DNA from 3 places in the Pseudomonas sp. 2835 genome. Region 3 is predicted to be linked to each of the others. Evidence: riboswitches for the same ligand, from Rfam matches in the RefSeq annotation. Region 3 holds a riboswitch; each other region holds the start of a gene.

Region 1 (4,359 bases), on a different contig from region 3:
CTGCCAGCCCAGGTTGGCATCGACCACGGTAAAGCCCGGCACGTTCTGGGAGTTGGCGGTGTTGGCATAGCGCTCATCGACATAACGCAGGCCCAGGCCGGCATCCACGTTGTGGCTAAAGCCCTTGCTGACCCACAGGTTGGCGGTACGCCGTGGCACGTTGCTGGGGCGGTTGCCGGCGCGGGAAACGGTCTGGCCATTGACCACCTGGTCGAAGTCGTCGTACTTGGCGCGCACCACCGAGGCGTTGGCCGAGACATGCCACTGGTTGGCCAGGGCCAGTTCCAGGGTCGCTTCCAGGCCATCGGAGGTCTGCTGGCCGGCCTGTTCCTTCTGGTGAGTGTCGGGGTTGTCGACCAAGAGCTTCTTCTTGACGATGTGATAGGCCGCCAGTGTCCACTCGCCACGGCCGTCCCAGAACAGTTGCTTGAGGCCGAACTCGGTCTGCTTGGCCTCGGTCAGGTCGAACTGCTGCTGGGTCGGGCTGAGAGTCACCAGGTCGCTGACGCCGTCCTCGCTGGTGGAGTACTGGCCGTACAGACTCAGCTCGTCGTTGACGGCGAACACCAGCCCGGCGCGCCAGTTGCCGCCATTGAGGCTGCGGTCGCTGCGGGTATCTCTAACCAGGTCATTGCGGTCGATGTGGTTCTGGTCGCGGCGGATGCCGGTCACCAGCGACCAGCGCTCGGACAGCTGGGTGCGGTTCTCGGCGAACAGGGCGAAGGTGCGGGTGGTGCTGTCGGTTTGCGGGCGCGTCGGGTCTTTACTGTGGAAATACCCCGGCGCCGGGTTCCACGGGTCGATGAAATCGCCGCCGACGTCGTTGTACGGCGAGTTGCTGTCGATGCCGAAACGGATGCGGTTGTACTCGGCGCCGACCACGGTCTTGCTGGCAAGGCCAAACAGCGAGTGGTCGAAGGTGAAGCTCTGGCGGTCGCCGAGCTGTTCCTGGTCGTGCTTGATTTCCAGGTAACTGCCGCGCTCCAGCTGGCCGACGCCGCTGTTCCAGGTGTAGTCCTCGGCGTTGCGCCAGTGCCGGCGGCTTTTGAGGTAGTACAGCTGGTTGCTGGCGCTGATCGAGTCGCTGATGTTCCAGTCGGTGTTAAAGCGGGTCCACTCGTCGTGGTAGTGCTGGGCCGAATCCTTGAGGTTGTAGTTCTTCTTGCGCAGGCTGTCGCGGTAATGGCCGTCGATCAGTGGCGTGCCAAAGTAGTTCATCGGCTCGGCGTCGCCGCGCTCGTGGGCCAGGGTAAAGCTCAGGTCGTCGCTGGCGTCAAAGCGCAGGGCGGCGCTCATGGCCAGGTTTTTCGAATCGCCGCGGTCGATCCAGCCATTGCTTTGCTGGCGGTTGAGGGTCACCCGGTAGCTCAGCCGCTCGCTCAGCGAACCGCCGCTGTCCAGGCCCAGTTGCTGGCGGTCGTACGAGCCGTAGCCCAGGCGCAGGTGATTGCGGATCTCGCCGGCAAAGGGCTTTTTCGGGATCACGTTGATCACCGCGCCCGTGGCGCCTTCGCCGTACAGCACCGAGGCCGGGCCACGAATTACGTCGATGCGCTCGACCATCCACGGGTCGACCGGGAAGCTCTGGGTGCCGGCGCCGGTGTACATCCGCGCGCCGTCGAACAGCGTCATCACCGAGCTGTGGCCAGTGAAGCCGCGGGCCGACAGCGCCGTGTTGCCGTTGCCCGGGGTAGCCACCGAAGTGATGCCCGGCGAGCGGGTCACGGCGTCCTGCACGGTGAGGTTGTTGCGCCCGTCGATGGCCTCGCTGCCCAGGCTGCTGGTGCTGGCCGGGGTGTCCATGGCGCTGAGGTTCAGGCGTGAGCCGGCGGGCAGCGGGGTGGCCAGGCTGACGGATTCGTTGTCGCTGCTGCTGGTGATGGCCGTCGAGGGCAGGGCCAGGGCAGAGGGGCTGCCCTCGACGGCGAAAGCCGGTGCAGAGAAGGCCAGGCAGGGGGCCAGGGCATTGGCCGCCAGGGTATGAAGCTTGGAGATTCGGGACATGTCGTTCCACAGTCAACAGGAAGAATGAATCCCGGAGGGAACAACGCATGGAGGCATGGCGCACGCGCAGGCGAACGCCAACCGGCCTGCGCCCGCCCACCGCGGGGTTGCCAAACAGAAGCTTCAGGCCGGTCTCCGGGCTTGCGAGGGTCATGAAGGCCTTCACCTTCCCATGCCAAGGCACAGTGGTGTTTCGAAGGCTTCGCTCGCTTACCGTTGCGGGGGCAGCGCCGGACTGGTCATTTGCATGACGCACCGGCTTCCCGTTTCACCCTGCGCACGGCGGCGCAGGACACCTGAAACTGGCGCGCATCTGAACACCGAAAACCTTTGCAGTCAACGGCTTGGGCAATTGAGCAGATCAGTTCAATTGTGATGCAAGGCGCATTGCAGAGCCTTCGGCGGTAAATCCGTTCGAACTTTTGCAAACGCCCCGGTCTCGAAAGGTCGCTTGGCTTACATGCACCTGTTCAAGACATGGAGAATTAACGGAATGTCTAACCAAGGCTTCAACCTGCTGCGTAAAACCTGTGCCCTGGCCCTGCTGGCCGCGCCCCTGAGCGCCTTCGCAGCGCCCGACACCGGGCCGATTTCGACCTTCGGCCTGAGCGGCAGCTACAACAAGTTCAAGCTCGAAGGCGGCAGCGAATCGGACACCTCGCACATGCCCCAGGCCGGGCTGTTCTACAACTTCGGCAACAAGATGACCGCCGAATCCGGCTTTATCTACCAGGCCGGTGTCGAGGCCAAGTACGGCGAGAAGGACGATGACAAGCTCAAGGAAGGCCAGGCCGACCTCGACCTGGGCTGGCGCGCGGCGCTGGATGCGCGCAACTTCGTCGACTTCACCGTCGGCGGTGGTTACGCTTGGACCCGCTACGAGCCCGACACCAACGACTACGATATGGAACTGACCGCCAAGGGCCCGTTCGCCAAGGCGGCGCTGGGTTATAACCACCAGTTCGACGACGTCACCATGCGCGTCGAACTGGGCGCGCGGCACACCCTGGACGGTCGTGCCAAGCTCGATGTCGATGACCTGGGCAGCGACACGGTCGACCTCAAAGACCGCACCAATCCGTACGCCGAAGTGAATTTCTTGATGAACCAGAAAGGCACGGTGCCAATCATGGCCGGGGTGTACTACACCCGCACCGAGTACAAGCTCGATGGCGACTCGCCGGTGGCCGACAACACCAAGCTCAAGCGCGATGAGTACGGCGTGAAGGTGGGTATCGCCTTCTAAGCCCTCAAAGCATCGCCGGCAAGCCGGCTCCCCCCCGATCGGGTGTCTGAAGTAGCTGCGGGAGCTGGCTTGCCAGCGATGAGGCCAGCGCGGTCGTTACCGATTCAACGCCCGCGCTTGCGCGACACCACCGCCTCGATATTCTTGCGCCCGATCAGCATCGGCTGTTTCGGTTCCTCAAGCCACTTGTACATCACCAGGCTGTCCACCAGCCCCAGGCGCGCATGCCGGTAGGCGTTGGGCAAACGGCCGACGATGGCAAAGCCGAGCTTTTGCCACAAGGCCACCGCCACCTCGTTGCTCGACACCACCGAATTGAACTGCATGGCCAGGAAGCCCAGCTCCCGCGCCAGGCGCTGCGAGTGCTCGCACATCAAGCGGGCTACACCGCGGCCACGGGCGGCGTCGCAGACCATGTAGCCGCAATTGCTGACATGGTTGCCGGGGCCGGCGGCATTGGCCTTCAGGTAGTAGGAACCGAGCAGCACGCCATCCTCTTCGGCCACCAGGGTCTGCAGCGGCGCTTCCAGCCACAGTTGGCGGGCTTGCTCCTGGCTCATGGCCGGGTCGAAGGCATAGGTTTCGCGAGCGCTGACGATGGCCTGGAAGGTCGGCCAGAAAAGCTCGAAGTCAGCGGCGGTCATGGGGCGGATGTGGATCATGGGGGTTCCTGAAAACGGTTCGCCCGCTAGCTTATGCGAAAACGCCAGGACGTGGGTGAGGCGCGGCACTGGCCGCGCACTCACCTGCGGTTGGGTTACTGCCCGGCCTTGCCCACGGCATCCAGCGCCCGCGCCGAATACACCAGCGCCGCCCCGGCGTTCATCGCTACGGCCACGCCCAGGGCTTCGGCGATTTCTTCGCGGGTCGCGCCGTGCTTGACCGCCTGGGCCGAGTGCACGGCAATGCAGCCGTCGCAACGGGTGGTGACGGCTACGGCCAGTGAGATCAGCTCGCGGGTCTTGGCGTCCAGGTGGTTGGTCTTGGCCCCGGCGCCGCTGGCGGTCATGTAGCCATTGACCGTGTCGGGAGAGAGTTGCTTGAGATCGCCGATGCCCGCCATCAACTGTTTACGGTAGGCATCCCAGTCCATCATGCTCATTGTCTTC
Region 2 (4,359 bases), on a different contig from region 3:
CCGACGAAGGTCAGGCCGTAGCGCAGGCCGGCGATCATCATCCGCCCGCTGCGGAACATCGGGTCCTGGCTCGGCTCGCCCCAGCGTTCGCGCACGGCAATCTGGTTGGCCTCGGGCAAGGTGGCAAAGGCCGCCAGGTAGTCCTCCAGGGCCATGCTTTGCATGCACGGGCGCAGGTCGAGGCTGTCGAGGTCGTTGCTGACGCCACCGAGCAAAGCCTGGATCAGCGCCGTGCCGTTGTCGGGCAAGGGTGCCAGCGGATAGCCCTGGGCCTGCAACGCGCGCAGGATGTTCAGCGCCGCTGCTGGAGTGTCGAGGCCCACGCCATTGCCGATGCGCCCGTCGCGGGTCGGGTAGTTGGCGAGGATCAGCGCCACGCGCTTCTGCCCGTTGGGCAGCTGCGCCAGGGCGCACCAACGCCGCGCCAGCTCGGCGACAAAGTCCATGCGCTCGGGCTGGGCGCGGTAGCAGACTACGTCGGACTGGCTGCGCTCGCTGCGCCAGGCCAGGTCCTTGAAACTGACCGGGCGGGTGATGATGCGCCCGTCCAGCTCCGGCAAGGCGATGTGCATGGCCAGGTCGCGGGCCCCCAGGCCCTGCTCGCTGGCTTGCCAGGCCGGTTCGTTGTCCTGGGCGCAGATCGCCTGCAACACCGGGATGTCGCGGCGAAACGGGCGCAGGTGCGGCTGCTCGGGGCTGGACTGGGCAAAGCCTGTGGTGTTGATGATCAGGGCAGCGTCGACCTGGTCCAGCCAGTCTTCGACCTGCTGCAGGCAACCGGCCTCCTTGAGGCTGGCCACGGCAATCGGCAAGGGGTTGAGCCCGGCCAGTTGCAACCGCTCGCAAAAGGTGTCGATAAAGGCCGTGTTGGCCGCCTGCAGGTGCGAGCGGTAGAACAGGATCGGCACCACCGGCTGCTCGACCTGCCACTCGCCGAACCAGTCCTCCAGCGCCGCAGCCGCCTTGCGCGGGTGGTACACCGCGGTGCGCGGCAGTTGCTGCGGCGCGCTCCAGGGGTAGTCGCGCTGCAAAAACTCGCTGGCCAGGCAGTTGAACAAGTTCAGGGCATTGGCTTTGCCGCCCTGGCGCAAAAAGTGCCAGAGCCGTTCGGCCTGCTCGGCCGGCACCGTGCTCAGGCTGCTCAGTTCCGGGTCGGGGCGGTCGTCGCCGGGCACCAGGATCAACTGCACGCCACGGGCGGCCAGCTCCAGCAGTTGCTCCACACCATAGCGCCAGTAGCCGACGCCGCCGTGCAGCGACACCAGGATGACCTTGGCATGGCGCAACACCTGGTCGACATAGAGGTCGACCGAGGCATGATTCTGTACCTGCATGGGGTTGGCCAGACGCAGGCTGGGGAAATCCTCGGGCAGCTGCTGGGCGGTTTCGGCCAGCAGCGCCAGGTGCGAGTCACCGCTGCAGAGGATTACCAGCTCGGCCGGGGTCTGGCCGAGGTCGGCAATGCTGTCGTCCGGTACAAAACCACCGGGCTGGGTCCGCAGCAAGTGCATGGGTCAAGCGCCCAGGGCGGCGCGCAGGCTCGCTTCCAGTTGTACCGCATCCAGTTCCTGGCCGATCAGCACCAGGCGCGTAGTGCGCGGCTCTTCACTGCGCCAGGCGCGGTCGAAGTGCTTGTCGAAACGGGTACCCACGCCCTGGATCAGCAGGCGCATCGGCTTGCCCGGGATCGCTGCAAAACCTTTGACCCGCAAAATGCCGTGCTGCACCACCAGTTGGGTCAGGGCGTCAAGCAGCAGGCTTTCGTCGGCTTGCGGCAGCTCGATGGAAATCGAGTCGAAGGCGTCGTGGTCATGGTCGTCGTGATCATCACCGTCGTGGTGCGAGTCGTGGTGGGTACGGCGGCCATCGATATGCGCCTCGGATTCGGCGCCCAGGCCCAGCAACACTTCCAGCGGCAGGCGGCCGCTGCTGGCTTCGATCACCTTGACCGCCGGCGGCAGCTCTTCTTCGACTTCGGCGCGCACCTTGGCCAGGTCGTCGGCGGCAATCAGGTCGGCCTTGTTCAGTACCACCAGGTCGGCGCTGGCCAGCTGGTCGGCGAACAGCTCGTGCAGTGGCGACTCGTGGTCAAGGTTGGGGTCGAGCTTGCGCTGCGCATCGACCTGCTCCGGGTAGGCGGCAAAGGTGCCTGCGGCGACGGCCGGGCTATCGACCACGGTGATCACCGCGTCAACGGTGCAGGCGTTGCGAATCTCTGGCCACTGGAAGGCTTGCACCAGGGGCTTGGGCAGGGCCAGGCCGCTGGTTTCGATGAGGATATGGTCGAGGTCGCCGCGACGAGCGACCAGTTCGCGCATCACCGGGAAGAACTCTTCCTGCACGGTGCAGCACAGGCAGCCGTTGGCCAGTTCATAAACGCGGCCGCTGGCCTCTTCTTCAGTACAGCCGATGCTGCACTGCTTGAGGATTTCGCCGTCGATGCCCAGCTCGCCAAACTCGTTGACGATCACCGCGATGCGCCGCCCCTGGGCGTTGTCGAGCATGTGCCGCAGCAGCGTGGTCTTGCCCGAGCCGAGGAAGCCGGTAACGATGGTGACGGGGAGTTTGGCCAGTGTTTTCATAGCGATGCCCTTGGCAGGATGGCGGGCATGCGGGACGAGCGCCAAAGGTGTTGCGCACCTGGCCTGTTCGCCACCGGATCACCCCGCCCGGTTGAATGTCGGAAACTGTTCGAGGCAGGTCTCCTGGCTTGCATTGCACCGGCACCTGGCCAGTCGAACGACGCCTTCCCGCACACGCTGCAGTGGCTGTGTCGAACCCTTCAATGCTTACAGTTGCGGGGGCAGCCGCGGCTTGAACCGCGTTCCCGTCTTAGCTTCGGCCAGCGCCGAAGAACCTCGAAGCGGCTAGGCTACGCAGTGCCCGGTGAGCGGTCAACTGCTGTCACGATTGACGCCTGCCCGCGCCCGTGATTTGCTAACGCCATTCGTTTGGGTGCCCCTTGAGGGTGAAACTGGGAAACCGGTGCGTCATGCGCTTCTTTATAAGGTGTATGGCAAGTCCGGTGCTGCCCCCGCAACGGTAAGTGAGAAAAGCGTCAGAACCACTGTGCCCGCTGTCTGGCATGGGAAGGTGACGCCTGTGGTGTGGCCAGCGGCCTACCCTCACCAGCCCGGAGACCGGCCCAACGCTTGACCGAACAAACCCGCGGTGGGCGGGCGCTGTTACAACCCCTGGGCGAACGCTGCGCAGGGGTTCGCTGCGCTTGCCTGTTGCCGACAACACCAAGAGGAAAGCGCCATGCGTACCAGTACCGCCATTAACCAAGCCGTTACCCCGTCAAGCCTCAGCCAGCGCCTGCTGGTTGCTGTCGGCGCCTCGCTGCTGGGCCTGTGCCTGGTGTACTTCGCCGGTTTCTCGCACATCGAAGCGGTGCACAACGCTGCCCACGATACCCGCCACAGCGCCGCCTTCCCTTGCCACTGAGTGCTGCCCCGATGATCAAGCGTATTGCCAGTACCGCAGGCTTTACCGGCCTGCTGGCCGCCCTGCTGCTGACCCTGCTGCAAAGCTTCTGGGTCGCGCCGCTGATTCTCCAGGCGGAAACCTACGAAAGCGCCGCCCCTGCGCTCGAAGCGCCCCATGAACATGCCGCCGGCACCGCCGAGCATCATCACGACAGCGAAGCCTGGTCGCCGCAAGACGGCTGGCAGCGTGTACTGTCGACCACCGGCGGCAACCTGGTGGTGGCGGTCGGATTCGCCCTGATCCTTGCCGCGCTCTACACCCTGCGCGCACCGAAGACCGTGATCAGCGGCGCGCTCTGGGGCCTGGGCGGCTTTGCCGTGTTCTGCCTGGCGCCAACCCTGGGCCTGCCACCGGAACTGCCGGGCACCGCGGCCGCCGACCTGGCCCAGCGCCAGGCCTGGTGGGTCGGTACTGCTGCTGCCACCGCCGTGGGCCTGGCCTTGATCGTGTTTGCCCGCAACTGGCTGCTGAAGGTTGTCGGCGCAGTGTTGCTGGTAGTGCCGCATGTGATTGGCGCGCCACAGCCGGAAGTGCACCAGATGCTCGCCCCAGAAGCCCTGGAAGCCGAGTTCAAGGTCGCCTCGCTGCTGACCAACGCCGCGTTCTGGCTGGCCCTGGGGCTGATCAGCGCCTGGCTGTATCGCCGTTCGAGCCAGGCCTGAGGATGCAGCTGTACCTCGGCCTGGGTTGCCGTCGCGGCTGCCCGGCCGACGCCCTGAGCAATCTGCTCACGCGCACCCTGCTCGCCCATGACCTGACGCCCGGCGCGGTCATGGGCCTGGCCAGCATCGACCTCAAGCACGACGAGCCCGGCCTGTACGAACTGGCCCGGCGCCTGGGCGTGCCGCTGCTGTTCTACAGTGCGGCGCA
Region 3 (4,359 bases):
GCCTGGGGCACGCGGCGCTTTATCGACCCGCGCCAACGCCACGGCTTTGTCGCCGGCGCTTGCTGGCGGGAGCAAGGGGTGGGCACCAATGCCATTGGCACCGCCCTGGCCACCGGCGAGGCGGTGCATATCAGCCAGGACGAGCACTTCCTCAAGCTCAACCGCTTCATGGCCAGCGCCGCTGCTCCCTTGTTCGATGCCGAGCGCCAGCTGATCGGCGTGCTCGATGTTTCCAGCGACAGCTACCTGCCTACGGCGCAAACCCAGGGCCTGGTACGGATGATGAGCCAGAGCCTGGAGAACCGCCTGATCCTGGCGCGCTTTGCCGGGGATTACCGGCAACTGAGCTTCAATACCGGCGCCAACAACCTCGACAGCCAATGGGCCGGGCTGCTGCTGTTCGATGACCAGGGGCGGGTAATGGCGGCCAATCGCCGGGCCGACAGTTTGCTCGGCCAGAACCCGTTGCAACTGAACCTTGAGCAGTTGTTCAGGACTCCCCTGGCGCAGCTGTTGGCCCACGGCGCGGACCAGCCGTTTGCGCTACAGGTGACCGGGCGCAACCGCTTCCACTGTCTGTTGCATGCGGCCACAGCCCCAGCCGCCCCGCTCAGCCGCCCGCAAGCGGGCTGCGACCCGCGTATCGACAAGGCTCTGCGCCAGGCCGGGTTGCTGCTGGAAAAAGACATCCCGCTGTTGATCGAAGGCGAAACCGGCGCCGGCAAAGAGGTCTTTGTCACCGCCCTGCACCGCGCCAGCAGCCGCGCCGCGCAGCCATTGATTGCGGTGAACTGCGCGGCGATTCCGGCCGAGCTGGTCGAGTCGGAGCTGTTCGGCTATGAAAAAGGCGCGTTCACCGGCGCCCACCACAAGGGCAACATCGGCCTGATCCGCAAGGCCGACCGGGGCATTTTGTTTCTCGACGAAATCGGCGACATGCCGCTGCCCACCCAGGCACGCCTGCTGCGCTTTCTGCAAACCCGCAGCATTCAACCACTGGGCAGCGGCGAACCGACGCCGGTGGATATCCGCGTGGTCTCGGCGACCAACCACAACCTCGCCGAACAGGTACGGCTGGGCCACTTTCGCCAGGACCTGTATTACCGCATCGCAGGCTTGAGCCTGAAGCTGCCACCGCTGCGCGAGCGTAGCGACCGCCTGGCCCTGATCGAACAGCTCCACCAGCAGTACCGCGAACCGGGGGCACCGACGCAATTGCCCGGCAAAGTGCTGGAGCTGCTGCTCCAGCATCCCTGGCCGGGCAACCTGCGACAACTGGCCAGCGTGCTGCAGGTGGCATTGGCTCTGGCCGGCGAACGACCGATTGCCATGGAGCACCTGCCAGACAGTTTCTTTGCCGACCTGCCTGAGGCCAAGCCCGCCGCGCCAGTGCTGGCCACGCCGGCAAACACTGACGATCTCGGCCAGCGCCTGCGTGCCCTCAATGGCAATATCTCGGCCCTGGCCCGGGTCCTCGGCATCAGCCGCACCACCCTGTACAAGCGCCTGCACACCCAGGGCCATGCCGGCACAGTTGACGAACGCCTGGGCTGATGGTCAGATGCCTGCCAGTTTCAGGTGCCTGCCGCCGCCGTGCGTCAGGTGAAACGGGAAGCCGGTGCGTCGTTATCGACCAGTCCGGCGCTGCCCCCGCAACGGTAAGCGAGTGAAGCATTCAACACGCCACTGTGCCCACAGGAATGGGAAGGCGAATGACTTTACGCCTCGCAAGCCCGGAGACCGGCCTGAAGCCCCACGACTGCATGCAGTCAATTAGGCAAACCTGCGGAGGGCGGGCACGAGCCGGCTGCCTGGCGCGTGTTGGCCGGGGCCCTCCTGTGCGCTTCGCGAATATTTTTCGAGAAGTCCATGACAGCAACAACCCCCAAGCGACGCCGCGGCCGCCTCGCCGAAGAGCAAATCCAGAGCAAGCCGGAGTGGTCGCAAATCCCCGAGCATACCCGCCATGTGATGCTCTGCACCGGCCCGCGCTGCGTACAACGCGGTGCCCTGCCACTGTGGAAAGTCCTGCGCCGCGAGCTGCTGGTGGCCAACCGCATCGAAACCACTGACGGCGTGCTGCTGACCCGCAGCCATTGCCAGTTCCCGTGCAACCTTGGCCCGGTGTTGACGGTGTATCCGGACCGCTGCTGGTACCGGGTGGCCAGCGCCGAAGACGCCCAGCGCCTGGTGCGCGTGCACCTGATCGACGGCCAGCCGGTGCCCGAGCTGCTGCTCAACGGCCAGGGCTCATGAAGTGGATCGGCGCCAGCCTGCTGGCCCTTTTAAGTAGCAGCGCAGTGGCCCTGGACTATCAGAACTGCGGACACACCTGGCAACTGCCACAGGAGCGCCCGCAACGCATCCTGGCCCTCAACCAGCACGCCGCCGACCTGTTGCTGGCCCTGGACGCCGGCCCGGCGCTGGCCGCCGTCAGCTATATAGATGATGACGCCCAGGCGCTGACCAGCGGACGCTATCGCGGCGTCCCCCTGCTGTCGCGTCGCTACCCGGCAACCGAGGTGGTCTATGCCCAAGGTTACGACCTGCTGGTCGGCGGCTTTGCCAGCGCCTTTCGTGACCGCGACGGGGTCGCGCCGCGCACCACCCTGCAGGCCAACGGCATCGCCAGCTACCTGCTGGAAAACGCCTGCGCGCCAGCGCCGGAAAACGGCTTTGCCGCCATTGAACAAGACCTGCGCAGCCTCGGCCACCTGTTGCAGCGCGAGGCCCGGGCCAGCCAGTTGATCACCCGCCAGCGCCAGAACCTGGCCGCCGCCAAAACCATCGCCGGGCACAGCCCGCCGCTGTCGGTGTTCTACCTCGACAGCGAGGTCAACGGCCTGCAAAGCGAAGGCAAGCGCGGTTTCATCACCCAGTTGATCGACGCAGCAGGCGGTCGCAACCTGTACGCCGAGATCGAGCTGAACCGGGTCACGGTCGATGCCGAGCGCTTGCTGCGCGCCGATCCTGACGTGATCATCCTTGCCGATGCGGTGTGGTCGCCGGCCGCCGGCAAGCGCGCCTACCTGCGCCAGCACCCGGCGCTTTCGCACCTGCGCGCGGTGCGCGACGACCGCCTGATCGACCTGCCCTTCAGCCATATCGTGCCCGGCGAACACAGCGCCCGTACCGCCCTGACCCTGGCGCGCCAACTGCGCGCCTTGAAGCAACAGCGGCCTTGACCCGTCGCAGCAGAATCCGTTGCCAAACCCACTATTTCAGCTTTACCGGCTGAGCACCCAATGCGCTTCAGCCGGGATTTATCGTTGATCACGTCGACAATAAGCACACAGCCAACCCCGGATGCGTGCCTCGATGCAAACAACAAATACAGTCTTGATGATCCGCCCGGCGCGGTTCGCCTTCAACCCGGACACCGCCCTCAACAACCGTTTCCAGCAAGCCCTGCTCAACCCGCAGCAGGCACAGCAGAAAGCGCTGGAAGAGTTCGATGGCTATGTCGATACCCTGCGCCAGCACGGTGTCGAAGTGCTGGTGGTGCAGGACACCCCGGCGCCGCACACCCCTGATTCGATCTTCCCCAACAACTGGTGGAGCAGCCACGCCGACGGCAGCCTGGTGCTCTACCCGATGGAAGGCCAGAACCGCCGCCTGGAGCGCAGCAAAGGTGTGCTCAAGGTCCTTGAGGAGCGCTTCGCCGTCCGTCAGACCATCGATCTGAGCCCCCTGGAACAGCAGAGTATGTATCTGGAAGGGACCGGCAGCATGGTCCTCGATCGCGAGCACCGGATCAGCTACGCCTGCCACTCCGGGCGCACCCACACCCAGGCCCTGCGCCTGTTCGCCGAACAGCTCGATTATCGCCTGTGCCTGTTCCACGCCGTCGACCGCCACCAGGCACCGATCTATCACAGCAACGTGATGATGAGCGTCGGCCGCGGGCTCTCGGTGGTCTGCCTGCAGGCGCTGCCCGAGGCCGATGAGCGTCGCGCCCTGGAGCATTCGCTGCGCGACACCGGCAAGGACATCCTGACCCTGGACTTCGACCAGCTCGAAGGTTTTGCCGGCAACATGCTTGAAGTCCACGACAAGCAAGGCCAGCCACTGCTGGTGATGTCACGCAGCGCCTGGCGCTCGCTCAACCCCGAACAACGCCGGCAGGTCGAGCAGCACAGCCACCCGGTGGTGGTGAACATCGACCATATCGAGCGCATCGGCGGCGGCAGCGCCCGCTGCATGCTCGCCGAAGTGCACCTGCCCGTCCGTCACTGATTACAACAAAGGAGTTCATCATGACCCGCTATATCGACGTTACCGACCTCAGCCGCCTGGTGGCACGCAAAGGCCTGAGCACCTGCATCAGCGAGATGGCCGAGTACATCCGTGAGGACTACC

Evidence for each region. Region 3 has a riboswitch for cobalamin ahead of ABIE20_RS19415 ((2Fe-2S) ferredoxin domain-containing protein). Riboswitches for the same ligand answer to the same signal wherever they lie in the genome.
Region 1: another riboswitch for cobalamin. It lies ahead of ABIE20_RS10585 (TonB-dependent receptor); the one in region 3 lies ahead of ABIE20_RS19415 ((2Fe-2S) ferredoxin domain-containing protein).
Region 2: another riboswitch for cobalamin. It lies ahead of cobW (cobalamin biosynthesis protein CobW); the one in region 3 lies ahead of ABIE20_RS19415 ((2Fe-2S) ferredoxin domain-containing protein).

The regions. Positions count from the first base shown of each region.
Region 1 covers NZ_JBNDLE010000006.1:88,594-92,952, reverse strand. The annotation lists gene ABIE20_RS10585 (TonB-dependent receptor) at 1-2,004, opposite strand, end outside; cobalamin riboswitch at 2,114-2,319, opposite strand; gene ABIE20_RS10580 (outer membrane beta-barrel protein) at 2,498-3,250, shown strand; gene ABIE20_RS10575 (N-acetyltransferase family protein) at 3,355-3,912, opposite strand; gene ABIE20_RS10570 (carboxymuconolactone decarboxylase family protein) at 4,008-4,352, opposite strand.
Region 2 covers NZ_JBNDLE010000022.1:57,902-62,260, reverse strand. The annotation lists gene cobN (cobaltochelatase subunit CobN) at 1-1,511, opposite strand, end outside; gene cobW (cobalamin biosynthesis protein CobW) at 1,515-2,582, opposite strand; cobalamin riboswitch at 2,679-2,876, opposite strand; cobalamin riboswitch at 2,936-3,163, shown strand; gene ABIE20_RS23580 (CbtB domain-containing protein) at 3,262-3,447, shown strand; gene ABIE20_RS23575 (CbtA family protein) at 3,459-4,151, shown strand; gene ABIE20_RS23570 (cobalamin biosynthesis protein) at 4,154-4,359, shown strand, end outside.
Region 3 covers NZ_JBNDLE010000014.1:90,057-94,415, forward strand. The annotation lists gene ABIE20_RS19410 (sigma-54-dependent Fis family transcriptional regulator) at 1-1,554, shown strand, start outside; cobalamin riboswitch at 1,560-1,763, shown strand; gene ABIE20_RS19415 ((2Fe-2S) ferredoxin domain-containing protein) at 1,870-2,256, shown strand; gene ABIE20_RS19420 (ABC transporter substrate-binding protein) at 2,253-3,185, shown strand; gene ctlX (citrulline utilization hydrolase CtlX) at 3,319-4,236, shown strand; gene ABIE20_RS19430 (ornithine cyclodeaminase) at 4,257-4,359, shown strand, end outside.